Regions from separate parts of the Neorhizobium sp. T25_27 genome, predicted to be linked through region 2. Evidence: riboswitches for the same ligand, from Rfam matches in the RefSeq annotation. Region 2 holds a riboswitch; the other holds the start of a gene.

Region 1 (7,695 bases), on a different contig from region 2:
GATGAACAAGGGGTTGCTCGCCGAAATCGGCACGCCGGTCGGGCTCTGCGACCGGCCGCATTCGCCGTTCACCGCCTCCTTCCTCGGCGCCCGCACGGTGATCGAGGGGAGGACCGAGAACGGCCTGTTCACGGCGCTGGGGCTCACCTGCGAGGGCGCACCTTCCGGCGCTACCCGCCTCGTTCTGCGTGCGTCGCGGCTCAGGCTCTCGGACGGGCCGGGGCCGCTCAATGTCGCCGGCACGCTCGTCAATGCAGCCTTCCTCGGCGACACCTACGAAGCCGATATCCAATCCGCATGCGGCATGATCCGCCTGATCGTGCCTTCGGATATGCCGCCTCCGCCCCTCGGGACACCGTGCAGCATCCAGACCCAGCCGGGTGGCGCCACATTCATCTGACCGAAAAAGGGGAACCAAGACATGAACGTCTCGCGTCGTACATTCAACAAGCTCATCGCCGGTGCCGGTCTCGCCGCACCGTTCCACATCATCCGTTCCGCCTCCGCCCAGGAGCCCAAGAAGGGCGACGAACTGGTCGTCGGCATCTGGGGCGGCGCGCAGGAAAAGATCGTCAGGGAACATGTCGAGAAGCCGCTCGTCGAGAAATACGGCTGCAAGGTCAGCTACGTTCTTGGCGGCACCGGCGACCGCCGTGCCCGCGCCTATGCCGAGCGCGGTCGCCCGAGCTTCGACGTCCTCTACCTGAACATCTTCGAAAGCCGCCAGGCCGTGAAGGACGGCGTGACCCAGGCGCCGACGCCGGCCGTCAAGAACTTCGAGGCGCTCTATCCGAGTGCGCGAAAGGGCGGTTACGGCGTCGCCTTCAACCCCTGCACGATCGTCTACGACAAGACCAAGGCGTCGAAGCCGATCACCTCCTGGAAGGACATGTGGAACCCGGAATGGAAGGGCCGCATCGCCTGGCCGGATGGTCTGGGTGCCGAAGGCATTTCCGCGCTGATGATGGCCGCCCGCGTCTGGGGCGGAGACGAGAAGAACGCCGACATCGGCTTCGAAAAGGTCAAGGAACTGAAGCCGTTCGCAGCGATCCAGGGCAGCCAGGCCCAGCTCTTCGAAATGTTCGACCAGAAACTCGCCGATCTTTCGGTCGAGTTCGGCAGCTTCACCCAGTCTTATGTCGAAACGCGCAATCCCAATATAGCGATCGCCAAGCCGGTCGAGGGGCAGGCGCTTTCGATGAACGTTGCCTGCATCACCGAAGGCACGAAGAACCAGAAGCTCGCCGAGGAATGGATCAACCTGCACCTCTCCGAACCCTGCATGCTCGCCTATGCGCGCCAGATCTACTATTCACCGACCGTCAGCAACATTACGGTCCCGGACGACATCAAGTCGAAGCTCGTGCTCGGCGATGCCGATGTCGCAAAGCTCGTCGATTTCGATTGGGACGTGATCAATGCCAGCCGCGCCAAATGGCAGGCGAAATACGATCGGGAGATCGCGGGATGAACCGTTGGATCGGGCCGGCGCTTGCAGCGCCGGTCACCCTTTGGCTGCTTCTGTCCTTCGCGGCGCCGATGTTCGTGGTACTCGTGCTCTCCCTGCACGAGTATCCCGATCCTTTCGGCCCGCTGTTCATAACGCCGTCGATCGCGCAGTTCCGGGATATCGTCTCGGACGGCTTCTATTTCGGCGTCGTCTCCGAAACCATCCTGCTCGGCCTCGGCGTGACCGTCATCACCGCGCTTCTCGGTTATCCGCTCGCTCACTGGCTGGCGCGCATGCCGGTAAAATACCGCGCAGCCGCGTTTGCGGTCATCCTCATTCCGCTGCTGACCAATGTCGTGGTGCGCTCGCTCGGCATCATCCTCCTGCTGGCACCCGAAGGGCTGATCAATTCGGTCACCGGGCTGATCGGCATTCCGCCGGCCAGATACATGCTGTTCACCCATGGTGCTGTCGCGGTGGCGCTGGCGCAGGTCTTTTTGCCGTTCATGGTGCTGGCGCTCTACGACAACCTGCAGGGCACTTCGCCGCGGGTGCATGAAGCGGCCCAGAGCCTCGGCGCCTCTCCGGCGGTCCGGTTCCTCACCGTCGACCTGCCGCTTTCGCTGCCCGGCCTGCGCTCCGGCACTGTGATCGTTTTCCTGATGGCGACCACGGCTTACGTTTCCGCCTCCCTGCTCGGCGGAAAGAAGGTCTGGACCACCGGCATGCTGGTGCTGCAGGAAGCGATCAAGAACCTCAATGCGCCGCTTGCCGCGGCGCTTGCGATCATCATGACCGTCACCGGTCTCGCGTTTGCGGCGCTCTGCGCCTATTCGCTCAACCGCCTGATGCCGTGGCTGAAGGGCAAGCCCAGCAATCCCTGGAGCATACCGCGCTGGCTGGTGCCGATCATCAACATCCTCGGGCCGATCGTCTCGAAACTGCTGCTCGCCATCTCGCTGCTGCTCCTGCTGCTGCCGCTGGTGCTGGTCTGCATCCAGAGTTTCAACGACGTGCCGCAGGCGACCGCCTCCGGCTTCCGCGGCTTCACGCTGAAATGGTACGAGGCGGTGTTTTTCGCCGGAACGTATGCGGATGCCTTCTGGGTGTCGGTGCAGCTTGCCGTCACCTCGATGCTGGTGGCGCTTTCGCTTTCGCTGCCGGCGGCCTTCGCGCTCGCCCGTTATCCGTTCAAGGGTCGCTCCGCGCTCCTGGCTTTCTGGCTGCTGCCGATGTCGCTGCCCCACGTGGCGATCGGGGTCGGAATGCTGCGGCTCTTGCAGATCTACCTGATCATTCCGCCCTTCCTCGGCCTCGTGGCGATCCATGTGATCGTCATCCTGCCGTTTGCGATCACGCTTCTGACCACCTCGGTGATGGGGCTCGACCGGGCGCAGGAGGAGGCGGCGGCGAGCCTCGGGGCAAGCCCGGTGCGGCGGTTTTTTCTGATCATCATGCCGGGCCTGGCGCCGGGGCTGTTTGCGGCCGGCATCGTCGGCTTCCTGCTGAGCTTCGGCGAGGTGACGGTGACGAGCTTCCTCACCACCGCCCGGCTGACGACGCTGCCGGTCCGCATCTACGCGGAATCGACCTTCAGCCTGGAGCCGACCGCGCATGCCATCTCGGCCGTCCTGATCCTCTTCACCGTCATCGCGCTGGCCCTGCTGGGCAGGGTGGTTCGCCTAGACCGACTCTACGCACGGTGAGTTGGAAACGATAGCGGGCGGACCGTCCGGTCCGCTTGACAGACATAGCGAAAACCGACAGTTATCGTGTTCTTCCGAGGGGGGCATCTTGACGATGCTGAGATGGCGGTGAGCCGGACCCTTGAACCTGATCCGGGTCATGCCGGCGTAGGAACGGAAATAGGCGTCATTCGACGATACTTTCTCTTCTCCGCTTCACCTGGATCTCCGTAATTGACTGATCTGGAGATCGACCGATGATATCCATTCTTCCCGTGGTTCCGCAAGGATATCCGGTCCTGGCGTGCAGGTTCGGCGCGTAGCATCATGCGTGCGTCCCATGCGGTCATCGGCCTCGTCCTGCTTGTCGCCCTCTGGCAAGCGGGCGTCTGGCTGTTTGCTCCGCCCCGCTACATCCTGCCGTCTCCGATTGCCGTCGCTTCCGCCTTCGGGCGGCAGCCGGGTTTCCTGCTGCAGAACGGCCTCGTCACGCTGACGGAAATCGCGCTGGGCCTCGCGATCGGCGCAGGCCTCGGCATCGCCACGGCATTCGGGGTCGCCGCGTTGCCGCGGCTTGGCCGTCTCGTCTGGCCGATGGTACTGATTCTACAGTCCTTTCCCGTCTTCGTCCTGGCGCCGATCCTGGTTTTGTGGCTCGGTTTCGGCCTCGCCTCGAAAGTGGCGATGACGACGATCATCATCTTCTTTCCGGTCGCGTCGGCCTTTGCCGACGGTCTTCGCCGCACCGATCAGGAAATCCTCGACGCCGTTTCGCTGGAGGGGGCAGGTCACTGGCAGACGCTGGTGTCGATGCGTGTGCCGCTGGCGATCCCGAGCCTCGTCTCGGGCCTCAGGGTCGCGGCACCGCTGGCGCCACTCGGGGCCGTGGTCGGGGAGTGGGTCGGGGCGTCCGGCGGGCTCGGCTTCGTGATGGTCCAGGCCAATGCCCGCATGCAGACCGACACCGTGTTCGCGGCGATGACCATACTGGCAATCCTTACCCTCATTCTAAGGCTTCTCATCGACCGGCTGACCGCCGGACTCGCCCCGTGGGCCAGCGAAGCTGACCCTTCATCTTCATCCGCATCAGGGAGTTCCGTCCGATCATGATCCGTATCCTCACCGCGTCCTTCATCGCGCTGGCCAGCCTTGCCACCCCGATTTCTGCGCAGGCCGCCGACAAGCTCAGCGTGCTGCTCGAATGGTTCGTCAATCCGGACCATGCGCCGATGGTCATCGCCCAGCAGCGCGGGCTGTTTGCCGATGCCAAGCTCGATGTCGAGCTCATCCCGCCGTCAGACGCCTCCGCAGTGCCGCGGCTGGTTTCGGCCGGCCAGGCGGATATCGGCATCCACTACCAGCCCAATCTCTATCTCGACCATGAGGCAGGCCTGCCGCTCGTGCGTTTCGGCACGCTGGTCGAGACGCCCTTGAACACCGTCACTGTGCTGGCGGACGGTCCGATCAAGAGCCTCAAGGATCTGAAGGGCAAGAAGGTCGGCTTTTCCGTCACCGGTTTCGAGGATGCGATGCTGAAGCGCATGCTAGCCTCCGAAGGGCTTTCGAACGCTGACGTGGAACTGATCAACGTCAATTTTTCGCTCTCACCGTCGCTGATCGGCGGCAAGGTGGATGCGACGCTCGGCGGTTTCCGCAATTTCGAGCTGACCCAGATGAAGCTGGAAGGCCATGCGGGGCGCGCGTTTTTCCCCGAGGAGCACGGTGTTCCGACCTATGACGAGCTGATCTTCGTCACCCGCCGCGATTCTGCCGCCGACAACCGGCTGCCGCGTTTCCTGCACGCCGTCGAACAGGCCTCGATCTTCATCACCAACCATCCGCAGGAAGCCTGGCAGCTTTTCGTCAAGGCCTATCCCAACCTCGACGACGAACTGAACCGCACCGCGTTCTTCGACACGCTGCCGCGCTTTGCCAAGCGTCCGGCCGCACTCGACCAAGGCCGCTACCAGCGCTTCGCCACCTTCATGCAGGAAATGGGACTGATCAAGACCGTGCCGCCGATCGGGGACCTCGCAGTCGAAATCAAGTAGGCCAAGCTGCTGATATTGTTTGATTTGAACGCCGGGGTTCGCGTAACGTGATTTCCATGCCAGATAGGCATCGCACGTTACGTACCCTCGGAGTTTGCTTGACCATCGGACTTGCCCATGCGGAACTGATCGCGGTTCTGTCCGCCGTCACCGGCGACGAGCCGCGCGTGATGACGGTTCGCTCCGGCGATGCGCTGCCATCCGGGCCCTTCGAGCTTGGGCACAGGAGCCTGCAGGCCGGGCTTCGCGAATGGGTGGGGGACCAGACCGGCCATCCGCTCGGTTATCTCGAACAGCTCTATACCTTCGCCGATCGCGACCGGACCCATGAGGATGCCGAGGGGCGGACGATCTCGATCAGCTATCTCGGCCTGGTCCGCGAGCAGGCCGCACCCGGTGCCGGAAAACCCGGCTGGCACGGCTGGTACGAATATTTCCCCTGGGAAGATCATCGCGGGGGGAGGCCGGAAATCCTGGCCGCCATCACCGGCCGCCTGCAGGATTGGGTTGCGGCGGAAACTGCCAGGCGCGAACACCGCCGGCGCCGCGTCGATTTTGCCTTCGGCCTCGACGGCGCCGCATGGAACGAGGATCTCGGCCTGCAGCGTTACGAGTTGATGTACGAGGCCGGACTGGTGACCGAGGCAGGTTGTCCGCCGGCCAAAAGTTTCGGTCGCTCGATGTTTGCCGATCACCGCCGTATCCTGGCGACCGGGATCGCGCGGCTGCGCGCCAAGATCAAATACCGCCCGGTGGTCTTCGAACTGATGCCGGAGAGTTTTACGCTGTCGCAATTGCAGCGCACTGTCGAGGCGCTGGCTGGCTTGACGCTGCACAAGCCGAATTTCCGCCGGCTGATCGACCAGCAGGAGCTGATCGAGGAAACCGGGGAGGCGACCAGCGAAACCGGCGGCCGCCCCGCCAAGCTCTTCCGCTACCGTCATGCGGTCCTCGAAGAGCGGGCGCTATCCGGTTCGAAACTTCCGCTTTCACGTAATTGACATAAACTCGAATCGAGAATATGTCTCTGCGCCGGATATACTCACTTCGAGTATAAAAGGAGCTGCTGATGAATTCTCCGCTTTCGGTTTCCCAGCTTTACGATCGCGTCAGCCGTGTCATCCCCAAGGCCGAGTGGATGAGCTACGAGGCGGATGTCGCAGCGATCCTTGAGTTGAAGCGCACCCGCAACGCCGTCATCCTCGCCCACAATTACCAGACGCCGGAAATCTTCCATGGCGTCGCGGATATCGTCGGTGACAGTTTAGCGCTCGCCCGCAAGGCGATCGAGGTGGATGCGGATGTCATCGTGCTTGCCGGCGTCCACTTCATGGCCGAAACGGCAAAGCTCTTGAACCCCGGAAAGACCGTGCTGATCCCGGACATGGAAGCGGGCTGTTCGCTGGCGGATTCGATCACGCCGGAAGACATCGCACTGCTGCGGCAGGCGCATCCGGGTGTGCCGATCATCACCTATGTGAACACCTCAGCGGCGGTGAAGGCGGCATCCGATATCTGCTGCACCTCCGGCAACGCAAAGCAGGTGGTGGAATCGCTCGGCGTTCCGAAAGTGCTGATGATCCCGGACGAATACCTGGCGCAGAACGTGGCGCGGGAAACGGATGTCGAAATCATCGCCTGGCATGGCCATTGCGAAGTGCACGAGCTGTTTAATGCGCAGGATGTCCGCGATCTGCGCGAGGCGCACCCCGGCGTGGTGGTGCTGGCGCATCCGGAATGCCCGCCGGAAGTGGTGGCCGAGGCCGACTTTGCGGGCTCGACGGCCGTCATGTCGGATTATGTCGGCCAAAAGAAGCCGGCCCGTGTCGTGCTTCTGACCGAGTGCTCGATGAGCGACAATGTCGCCGTGCATCATCCGGATGTGGAATTCGTGCGGCCCTGCAACCTCTGCCCGCACATGAAGCGCATCACGCTCGCCAACATCCGCAAGGCGCTGGAGGAAAACCGGCACGAGGTGACTGTCGATCCATCGATCGCGGTTGCGGCCCGCCGCGCGGTCGAGAGGATGCTCGCCATATGACCGAAATCCTCGACCATCTCGCCGGCCGCATCGCGATCGTCGGCAGCGGTCTGGCGGGGCTGGTGACGGCGCTAACCTTGGCGCCTCAGCCCGTCGTGCTGATCACCCGCGCCGCCTTGGGTGCGGAAACGTCGAGCGCCTGGGCGCAGGGCGGCATTGCAGCGAGCCTCGGCACTGACGACAGCGCGGACCTGCATCTGGCGGATACGCTCGCCGCCGGCGACGGACTTTGTGATCCGGCAGTCGCCGCTTCAATCTTGAAGGAAGCTCCGAACGCTATCGCCATCCTGGAAAAATTTGGCGTGCGTTTCGACCGGGCTGCTGACGGTTCGCTTTCGCTCGGCCTGGAGGCTGCCCATTCGCGCCGCCGTATCGTGCATGCGGCGGGCGACGGATCGGGTGCGGCGATCGTCCGGGCTCTGGTCGAGGCTGTCTCCGCAACACCGTCGATCACGGTGCTTGATGGTG
Region 2 (7,695 bases):
CCGATCGGCGATCAGGCGCACAGCCCGGTCAAGGGCATCGTTCACCGCTATCCGGACCGGGTGCTGCTGAAGGCCGTGCATATCTGCCCGGTCTATTGCCGCTTCTGCTTCCGCCGCGAGATGGTCGGGCCGCAAGGCGACGGAACGCTTTCGCCCGAGGAGCTGTCGGCAGCGCTCGCCTATATTCGTGAGCATCCGGAGATTTGGGAAGTCATCCTCACCGGCGGCGACCCGTTGGTCCTTTCGCCAAGACGGCTTGCTGCCATCATGCGCGGCCTTGCCGAGATTCCTCATGTAAAGATCGTCCGCTTCCACACGCGGGTGCCGGTCGTCGAGCCGGACCGCATCGACGCGGCAATGATCGCGGCACTGAAGGAAAGCGGCAAGGTGATCTATATCGCGCTGCACGCCAACCATCCGCGCGAAATGACCGCCGCCGCCCGGACCGCCTGCGCCCGCCTGGTCGATGCCGGTTTTCCGATGGTGAGCCAGACGGTGCTCCTGCGCGGCGTCAACGACGAACCGGCGGTGATTGGCGACCTGATGAAGGCTTTCGTCGAGACCCGGATCAAGCCCTATTACCTTCATCATCCGGATCTCGCACCCGGCACCAGCCACTTCCGGCTGGATATCGCCGAAGGCCAGAAGATCGTCTCGGCGCTGCGGGGCACCATCTCCGGCCTCTGCCAGCCGACCTATGTCCTGGATATCCCCGGCGGCCACGGCAAGGCGGTGATCGGCGAAAGCGCCGTGCGCGGCGAAGGCGGCTGTTATTCCGTCAGCGATTTCCGCGGCGGGGAGCATGCGTATCCTCCGAAATGACACGGGTTCTTGTTCACGCGGCGAAATGCGCCCGTGGCTTGGCCTGGAATTGGAGAGCCCACACGAATGCGGAACCTCGATTGATTTTTAATGGTGGCTCCGCATTCGCGTGGCCTTCGGCGTCTTTTCGGGGCTTCCGGCCCCTACAGGTGATCATCTCGCCTCGCTGCGTGGCTTTGTTCGCGCCCATCCTTTCGGGACAGGCCTGCCACTTGCACGGCTCAACCGAACCGGACATGGCTGTCCGGGGGAGGCTTGATAGGGAGACTTCATCTCCCATGGCTTTCACCTCTTCCACCATCCCCGCACGTTACGGTTCCGATGAAAGCGCCGGCCTCCGCCTGCCCGCGAACGTCTCGCGAAACACTCCGGCGACGGAAGCGGGAGGATTGTAGGCATGGTAGCGAGGGGTGGGGAAATCAAAAGCGAGAAAAATAGGGCGCGCCGTATGAGCCCCCTCTGTCGTCGGGCATCTCCCACCAGGGCAGGGCGATCGCATATGGAATGTGAGGCGGTGCGGCATTCTTAACCCTCCCCCTTGTGGGGAGGGTGGCCGGCAGGCGGGAGGGGTTTTGATGCTGGATAAAGTCCCCTCCCCAACCCCTCCCCACAAGGGGGAGGGGCTCCACGCGCCGTCCCATACATTCATATGAGGTCGCCCTGGGGGAAGATTGGCTGGCAGGACGGCAGCGGCGAATGAACTGGCCTCCACATCGAAGGGTATAGGATCAGCTCACTCCTTCTCGACCGGCATATAAAGATCGCCACCGTCGCGATATTTCGCAGCCATGGCTTCCAGGCCCTCCTTCTGCGCTTCGGCGCGGATGTCGTGGGAAATCCGCATCGAGCAGAATTTCGGGCCGCACATGGAGCAGAAATGCGCCACCTTGTGCGCCTCCTTCGGCAAGGTCTCGTCATGCATCGAGCGGGCCGTTTCCGGATCGAGCGACAGGTTGAACTGGTCCTCCCAGCGGAATTCGAAGCGGGCGCGCGACAGCGCGTCGTCGCGCACCTGCGCCGCCGGATGGCCTTTGGCGAGATCGGCGGCATGTGCGGCGATCTTGTAGGTGATGACGCCCACCTTGACGTCGTTGCGGTCCGGCAGGCCGAGATGTTCCTTGGGCGTCACGTAGCAGAGCATGGCGGTGCCGAACCAGCCGATCATCGCCGCCCCGATGCCCGACGTGATGTGGTCGTAGCCCGGCGCGATATCGGTGGTCAGCGGCCCGAGCGTGTAGAACGGCGCCTCGCCGCAGACCGCGAGCTGCTTGTCCATGTTGGCCTTGATCTTGTGCATCGGCACATGGCCGGGGCCTTCGATCATCACCTGGCAATCCTTCGCCCAGGCGATCTTCGTCAGCTCCCCGAGGGTCTCCAGTTCCGCGAACTGCGCCGCGTCATTGGCATCGGCGATCGAACCCGGGCGAAGACCGTCGCCGAGCGAGAACGACACGTCGTAGGCCCGGGCGATGTCGCAGATTTCCTCGAAATGTTCGTAGAGGAAACTTTCCTTGTGGTGGTGCAGACACCACTTGGCCATGATCGAGCCGCCGCGGGAAACGATGCCGGTGACGCGGTTGACGGTGAGCGGGATATAGGCGAGCCGCACGCCCGCATGGATGGTGAAGTAGTCGACACCCTGCTCCGCCTGCTCGATCAGCGTGTCGCGATAGACCTCCCAGGTCAGGTCTTCGGCAACGCCGTTCACCTTTTCGAGCGCCTGGTAGAGCGGCACGGTGCCAATCGGCACCGGCGAATTGCGGATGATCCAGTCGCGGATATTGTGGATGTTGCGGCCGGTCGACAGGTCCATGACCGTATCGGCGCCCCAGCGGATCGCCCAGACCATCTTCTCGACTTCCTCGGCCATCGACGAGGTGACGGCCGAATTGCCGATATTGGCATTAATCTTCACCAGGAAGTTGCGGCCGATGATCATCAGTTCGGATTCGGGATGGTTGATATTGGCGGGAATGATCGCCCTGCCTTCGGCGACTTCGCGCCGAACGAATTCCGGGGTCACGAAGTCCGGCACATGGGCGCCGAAACTTTCGCCGTCGCGGATGAGCGGTTCCCCGGCCGCCTGCCGGCCGAGGTTCTCGCGGATGGCGACGAATTCCATCTCCGGCGTGATGATGCCGGCCCGCGCATAGGCGAGCTGGGTGACGGCCCGGCCCGTTTTCGCCTTGAAGGGCTGGTTGCGGACCGGGAATTCCGGCGTCAGATGGCTCCCGGACACGAAGCCGTTGTCCTCCGGCCTGACGATGCGGCCCTCATAGGTTTCGACGTCGCCGCGGGCGGCAATCCAGCTTTCGCGCAGGCGAGGCAGGCCGGCATCGATGCTGATCGCGGCGCCTTCGACGGTATAGGGACCGGAGGAATCGTAGACGGTGACCGGCGGTTCGCCGGAGGTCGGATGCAATGCGATCTGGCGCATCGGCACGCGGGCGTCCGGGTGGATCGTTCCTGCTTTCAGGACCTTCGTGGAAGCGGGAAGCGGGCCGGTGGTGACGACCGGGGTGAGCTTGGTGGTTGCGATATTCATGGTTCAAGGCTCCAAGGTTTGACGTTTGGAGACCCAGTTCCAGTGTTGGAATGATGGAAAAACACCCCGGAATGCGAAGGACGGTTTCCCGCCCTCGCTGCCGCAGCGCCCGCACCGTCCCTACGCCAGTATGAACTGGATCAGGTTCAACGGGTCACTGCGCCTCGGCCGGCCAAAGCCGTTCCGACCAGCAGTATCTCAGCCCCTTGGCGGGACCCCCCTGGTGAATGGCGCCATCAGAAACCCGCGGGCCGTTGATGTCAAGCCGGGCCATGCCGATGGCGATCGATCGGATTTTACGGAATCCCGCAGCCCTAACTTCACGACGTTTATTGCCGGAATCTTATGCTTTCCTGCGTAGTAACGTCCCCAGCGATGAACGCAGATTTGAACGATCCGGAGATGTCGAGATGAACGAGACCATTCGCGAATTGCTCACACGTGTAGGCGGCCTTCCGGTCGCGGTGACCGAGCTGGAAGACGGCGCCGATCTTTATGCGGCCGGCCTCTCCTCATTTGCATCCGTACAACTGATGCTCGGCCTGGAAGAGGCCTTCGACATCGAGTTTCCCGACAGCCTTTTGAACCGCAAGTCCTTCGCCAGCATAGCTGCGATCGAGCAGACGGTTTCGCATATCCTGAAAGCGCGCGAGGCCGCTTGAGATGAGCCTCCCCGCCTTTGCCGCCGACATGAGCCTGAGCGCCCGCGCTCACCGCGTGGCAACCGTAGCGGCCGAATTTGCCGACCGCGTCGATCATGACGGCCGCTTCCCCCGCGAAGCGGTCGATGCCATGAAAGCCGAGCGCCTGATCGGCATCCAGATCCCGGCCGCGTTCGGCGGCGAGAGCGCTTCGATCGCCGAGATCGCCGAGGTCTGCTCCATCCTGGGACAGGCCTGCGCCGCGAGCGCCATGGTTTTCGCCATGCACCAGATTAAGGTTTCGAGCCTCGTGGAGCATGGTGGCGACAGCGAATGGCATAGGGACTTCATGCGCGAGCTTGCCGGCCGCCAGCTTCTCGTCGCTTCCGCGACGACCGAGGGCGGCATCGGCGGCAATATGCGCAACTCCATCTGCGCGATCGAGGTCGAGGGCGACATCTGCCGCCTGACCAAGGATGCGACGGTGATTTCCTACGGCACCTACGCCGATGTGATCATGGTCACCTCCCGCTCCAACGAGAAGGCCGCACCGACCGACCAGGTCATGACCGTCTTCAAGCAAGGCCAGTATACCCTGCAGAAGACCGTCGACTGGGATACGCTCGGCATGCGCGGCACTTGCTCCGACGGCTTCCTCTTCAGGGGCGAGGCGCCGTCCGTCCAGATCTTTCCAAAGCCGTTCGCCGAAATCGCGGCGCAATCGATGCTCGCCACCTCGCATCTCCTCTGGAGCGCGGTCTGGTACGGGATCGCCGCCGATGCGGTACTGCGCGCCCAGGCCTTCGTGCGCGCCGCCGCCCGCAAGGCCGGCGGCACCCAGCCGCCCGGCGCGCTGAGGCTCGCCGAAGCCTCGAACCTGCTGCAGCTTCTCAAGGCCGGTATCCTCTCCGGCCTCAGGATCTACGCGGATGCCAAGGCGGATCACGACCAGCTGTCGTCCATGGCGTTTTCGATCGCCATGAACAACGTCAAGCTGGCTTCCTCCGAGACGATCCTGACCATCATCAACCAGGCGATGATCATCTGCGGCATCATGGGCTACAAGAACGGCACGCCCTACAGTCTCGGCCGGCATCTGCGCGACGCGCATTCCGCCCAGCTGATGATTTCCAACGACCGCATCCTCGGCAATACGTCGACCATGCTGCTCGTTCAGAAACCGGACACCAGCCTGCTCGGCTGACGCCCCGATCATTTCATATGTAAACCATTGAAAAGAATGAGGTAAAGCCATGGACATGCAAGTTTCATTTCTCGACCGCCTGTTCGATGCAGGCCTGCTGATCGAGACGGGCGTCGACGGATTGTATGGCCGCAGCGGCCAGTTCGAAGACGTCATCGCCGCCTTCGAACGATTGATCGACCAGGTCGGCGGGGGCGACGGTGCCGAGGCGATGCGCTTCCCGCCGGGCATGAACCGCGCCTTCTTCGAGACCAGCGGCTATATGAAGAGCTTCCCGCAGCTCGCCGGCACGGTGCATTCGTTCTGCGGCAACGAACTCGACCATATGAGCCTGCTGAAATGCATGGAAGTCGGCGAGGAGGACTGGACCAAGGGCCAGGAAGCGACCGACATCGTGCTGACGCCCGCGGCCTGCTATCCGCTCTATCCGACCGTTGCGCGGCGCGGCAGCCTGCCCGCCGGCGGCGCTCTGTTCGACCTGCAGAGCTACTGCTTCCGCCATGAGCCCTCCAAGGATCCGGCCCGCCAGCAGCTTTTCCGCATGCGCGAATATGTCTGCATGGGCACGGAGAGCCACGTCACCGACTTCCGACAGCTGTGGATGGATCGCGGCGTCGAGATGATGAAGTCGCTCGGCCTCGAGGTGGAGATTGACATCGCCAACGACCCGTTCTTCGGCCGCGCCGGCAAGATGCTGGTCAACAACCAGCGCGACCAGAACCTGAAGTTCGAGCTCCTGATCCCGATCACCTCCGTCGCCAAGCCGACCGCCTGCATGAGCTTCAACTATCATCAGGACAGTTTCGGCCTGAAATGGGGCCTCAACCTGGAGGACGGCAGCGTCGCTCACACGGCCTGCGTTGGTTTCGGCCTTGAACGCATCGCGCTTGCGCTCTTCCACACCCATGGTCTGGACGTAAAAGAGTGGCCGGGCTCCGTCCGCGCCACGCTCTGGGGCTGATCCAATGACGGCGGTATTTCCGGCGCTCGATCCGGCAAACTACAGGACGCATGCGCTGCATTCGGCCGAGCGCATGTGGCCGGAGACGAATTGTTACGTCGATCTGTGGATAGAGGTGCTTTCGGCGCAGGGCCTGCCGCCGGAAGCCATGCTCGGTTTCACCCTGACCCAGGATTTCGAGGGCGACCAGTTCACCTTCTTCAAGGTGCCGCTCGAAGACCTCGAGACCCTGTTCGGTATTCGCGTAACCGAACTGGCGATCTTCGACCGGCCGGAATGGCATGTTACGGAGCAGATCCGCCGCGGCCGGCTGACGCTGCTCGAACTCGACAGCTTTTATCTGCCCGATACGCGCGGCGTCGCCTATCGCCAGGAACACGGCAAGACGACGGTCGCGATCAACCGGCTGGACCTCGAACGCCGCGAGCTCGACTATTTCCACAATGGCGGCTTCTTCACCCTTTCCGGCGAGGATTTCGATGGCCTGTTCCAGTTGAACGCCGGCCCGACGGCGCTGCCCTTCCTGCCCTATACCGAATTCGCCAAGTTCCCCGCCGCCTATCCGGATGCGAGGGAAATTCGCGAAACCGCCTGGAAGCTGCTCAGGCATCATTTTCCCCGGCGGCCGGAGGACAATCCCATCCGTGCGTTCGGCAAAGTCTTCCCGGCGCAGGTGGAGCGGATCGCCGAGAGGGATTTCGGCTTCTTTCACAAATACGCGTTCAACACGCTCCGGCAGATCGGCGCCAATTTCGAGCTGCTGGCGAGCCATCTCGCCTGGCTGAACCACAAGGCGTTCGCCCAGCCTGAACGGCAGGCGCTGAGGATTTCGGAAGTGGCAAAATCCACCCAGTTCCAGCTTGCCCGCGCCCTGACCCGCAAGAAGTTCGAACCGCTGGCAACAGCGCTCGATCCGGCCGCCGACGCCTGGGACCTGCTGATGGGGGACCTGGCGTCGACGCTGAGCCACGCCCGCGAGGCCGCGTGAGCCTTCTTATCCCGATCGGATCAAGGACCAGCCCTCTTGCCGAGGGCTGGTCCTTGGCATTGACGGAGCCCGGCGCCTGCTCCCTGCCGTCCGATCTTCCTCCGGACCTGGAATTCCTCCCGGCCATGGTACCCGGCACGGTCGCCGCCGCCCTGGAGGCTGCAGGCCGCTTCGACCGCCACAATCCCGAGCCGCTGATCGGCAGGGATGCCTGGTATCGCTGCCTGCTGGCCGGTGAAGCGCCCGGACCGGCGATCCTGCGGTTTGCCGGGCTTGCGACTGTCGCCGATGTGTTTCTCGGCGAGACGCTGATCCTGTCCTCGACAAGCATGTTCGAAAGCCACGATGTCGCCGTGGAACTGACCGGCACCGAAACCCTGTCGATCTGCTTTCGAGCCCTGAAACCGCATCTGGAAAAGACCGGGCCTCGTGCCCGCTGGCGTCCGCGGCTGATGAACAGCCAAGGTCTCCGCCTGATCCGCACGACCGCACTTGGCTTCATGCCGGGATGGTGTCCGGAGGTTCATGCGGTGG

Evidence for each region. A riboswitch is a leader RNA that binds a small molecule or an ion and turns the genes downstream of it on or off. The one in region 2 is predicted to bind thiamine pyrophosphate.
Region 1: another riboswitch for thiamine pyrophosphate. It lies ahead of C5J24_RS02395 (ABC transporter permease); the one in region 2 lies ahead of thiC (phosphomethylpyrimidine synthase ThiC).

Annotation. Positions count from the first base shown of each region.
Region 1 covers NZ_PVBJ01000001.1:449,709-457,403, forward strand. Annotated here, with positions in the region: gene C5J24_RS02380 (ABC transporter ATP-binding protein) at 1-400, shown strand, start outside; gene C5J24_RS02385 (PotD/PotF family extracellular solute-binding protein) at 422-1,471, shown strand; gene C5J24_RS02390 (ABC transporter permease subunit) at 1,468-3,156, shown strand; TPP riboswitch at 3,224-3,327, shown strand; gene C5J24_RS02395 (ABC transporter permease) at 3,463-4,245, shown strand; gene C5J24_RS02400 (ABC transporter substrate-binding protein) at 4,242-5,186, shown strand; gene C5J24_RS02405 (hypothetical protein) at 5,243-6,187, shown strand; gene nadA (quinolinate synthase NadA) at 6,256-7,227, shown strand; gene C5J24_RS02415 (L-aspartate oxidase) at 7,224-7,695, shown strand, end outside.
Region 2 covers NZ_PVBJ01000021.1:12,903-20,597, reverse strand. Annotated here, with positions in the region: gene C5J24_RS30765 (lysine-2,3-aminomutase-like protein) at 1-822, shown strand, start outside; gene thiC (phosphomethylpyrimidine synthase ThiC) at 1,556-3,367, opposite strand; TPP riboswitch at 3,467-3,599, opposite strand; gene C5J24_RS30750 (acyl carrier protein) at 3,778-4,029, shown strand; gene C5J24_RS30745 (acyl-CoA dehydrogenase family protein) at 4,031-5,212, shown strand; gene C5J24_RS30740 (amino acid--[acyl-carrier-protein] ligase) at 5,262-6,173, shown strand; gene C5J24_RS30735 (DUF1839 family protein) at 6,178-7,161, shown strand; gene C5J24_RS30730 (glycoside hydrolase family 2 protein) at 7,158-7,695, shown strand, end outside.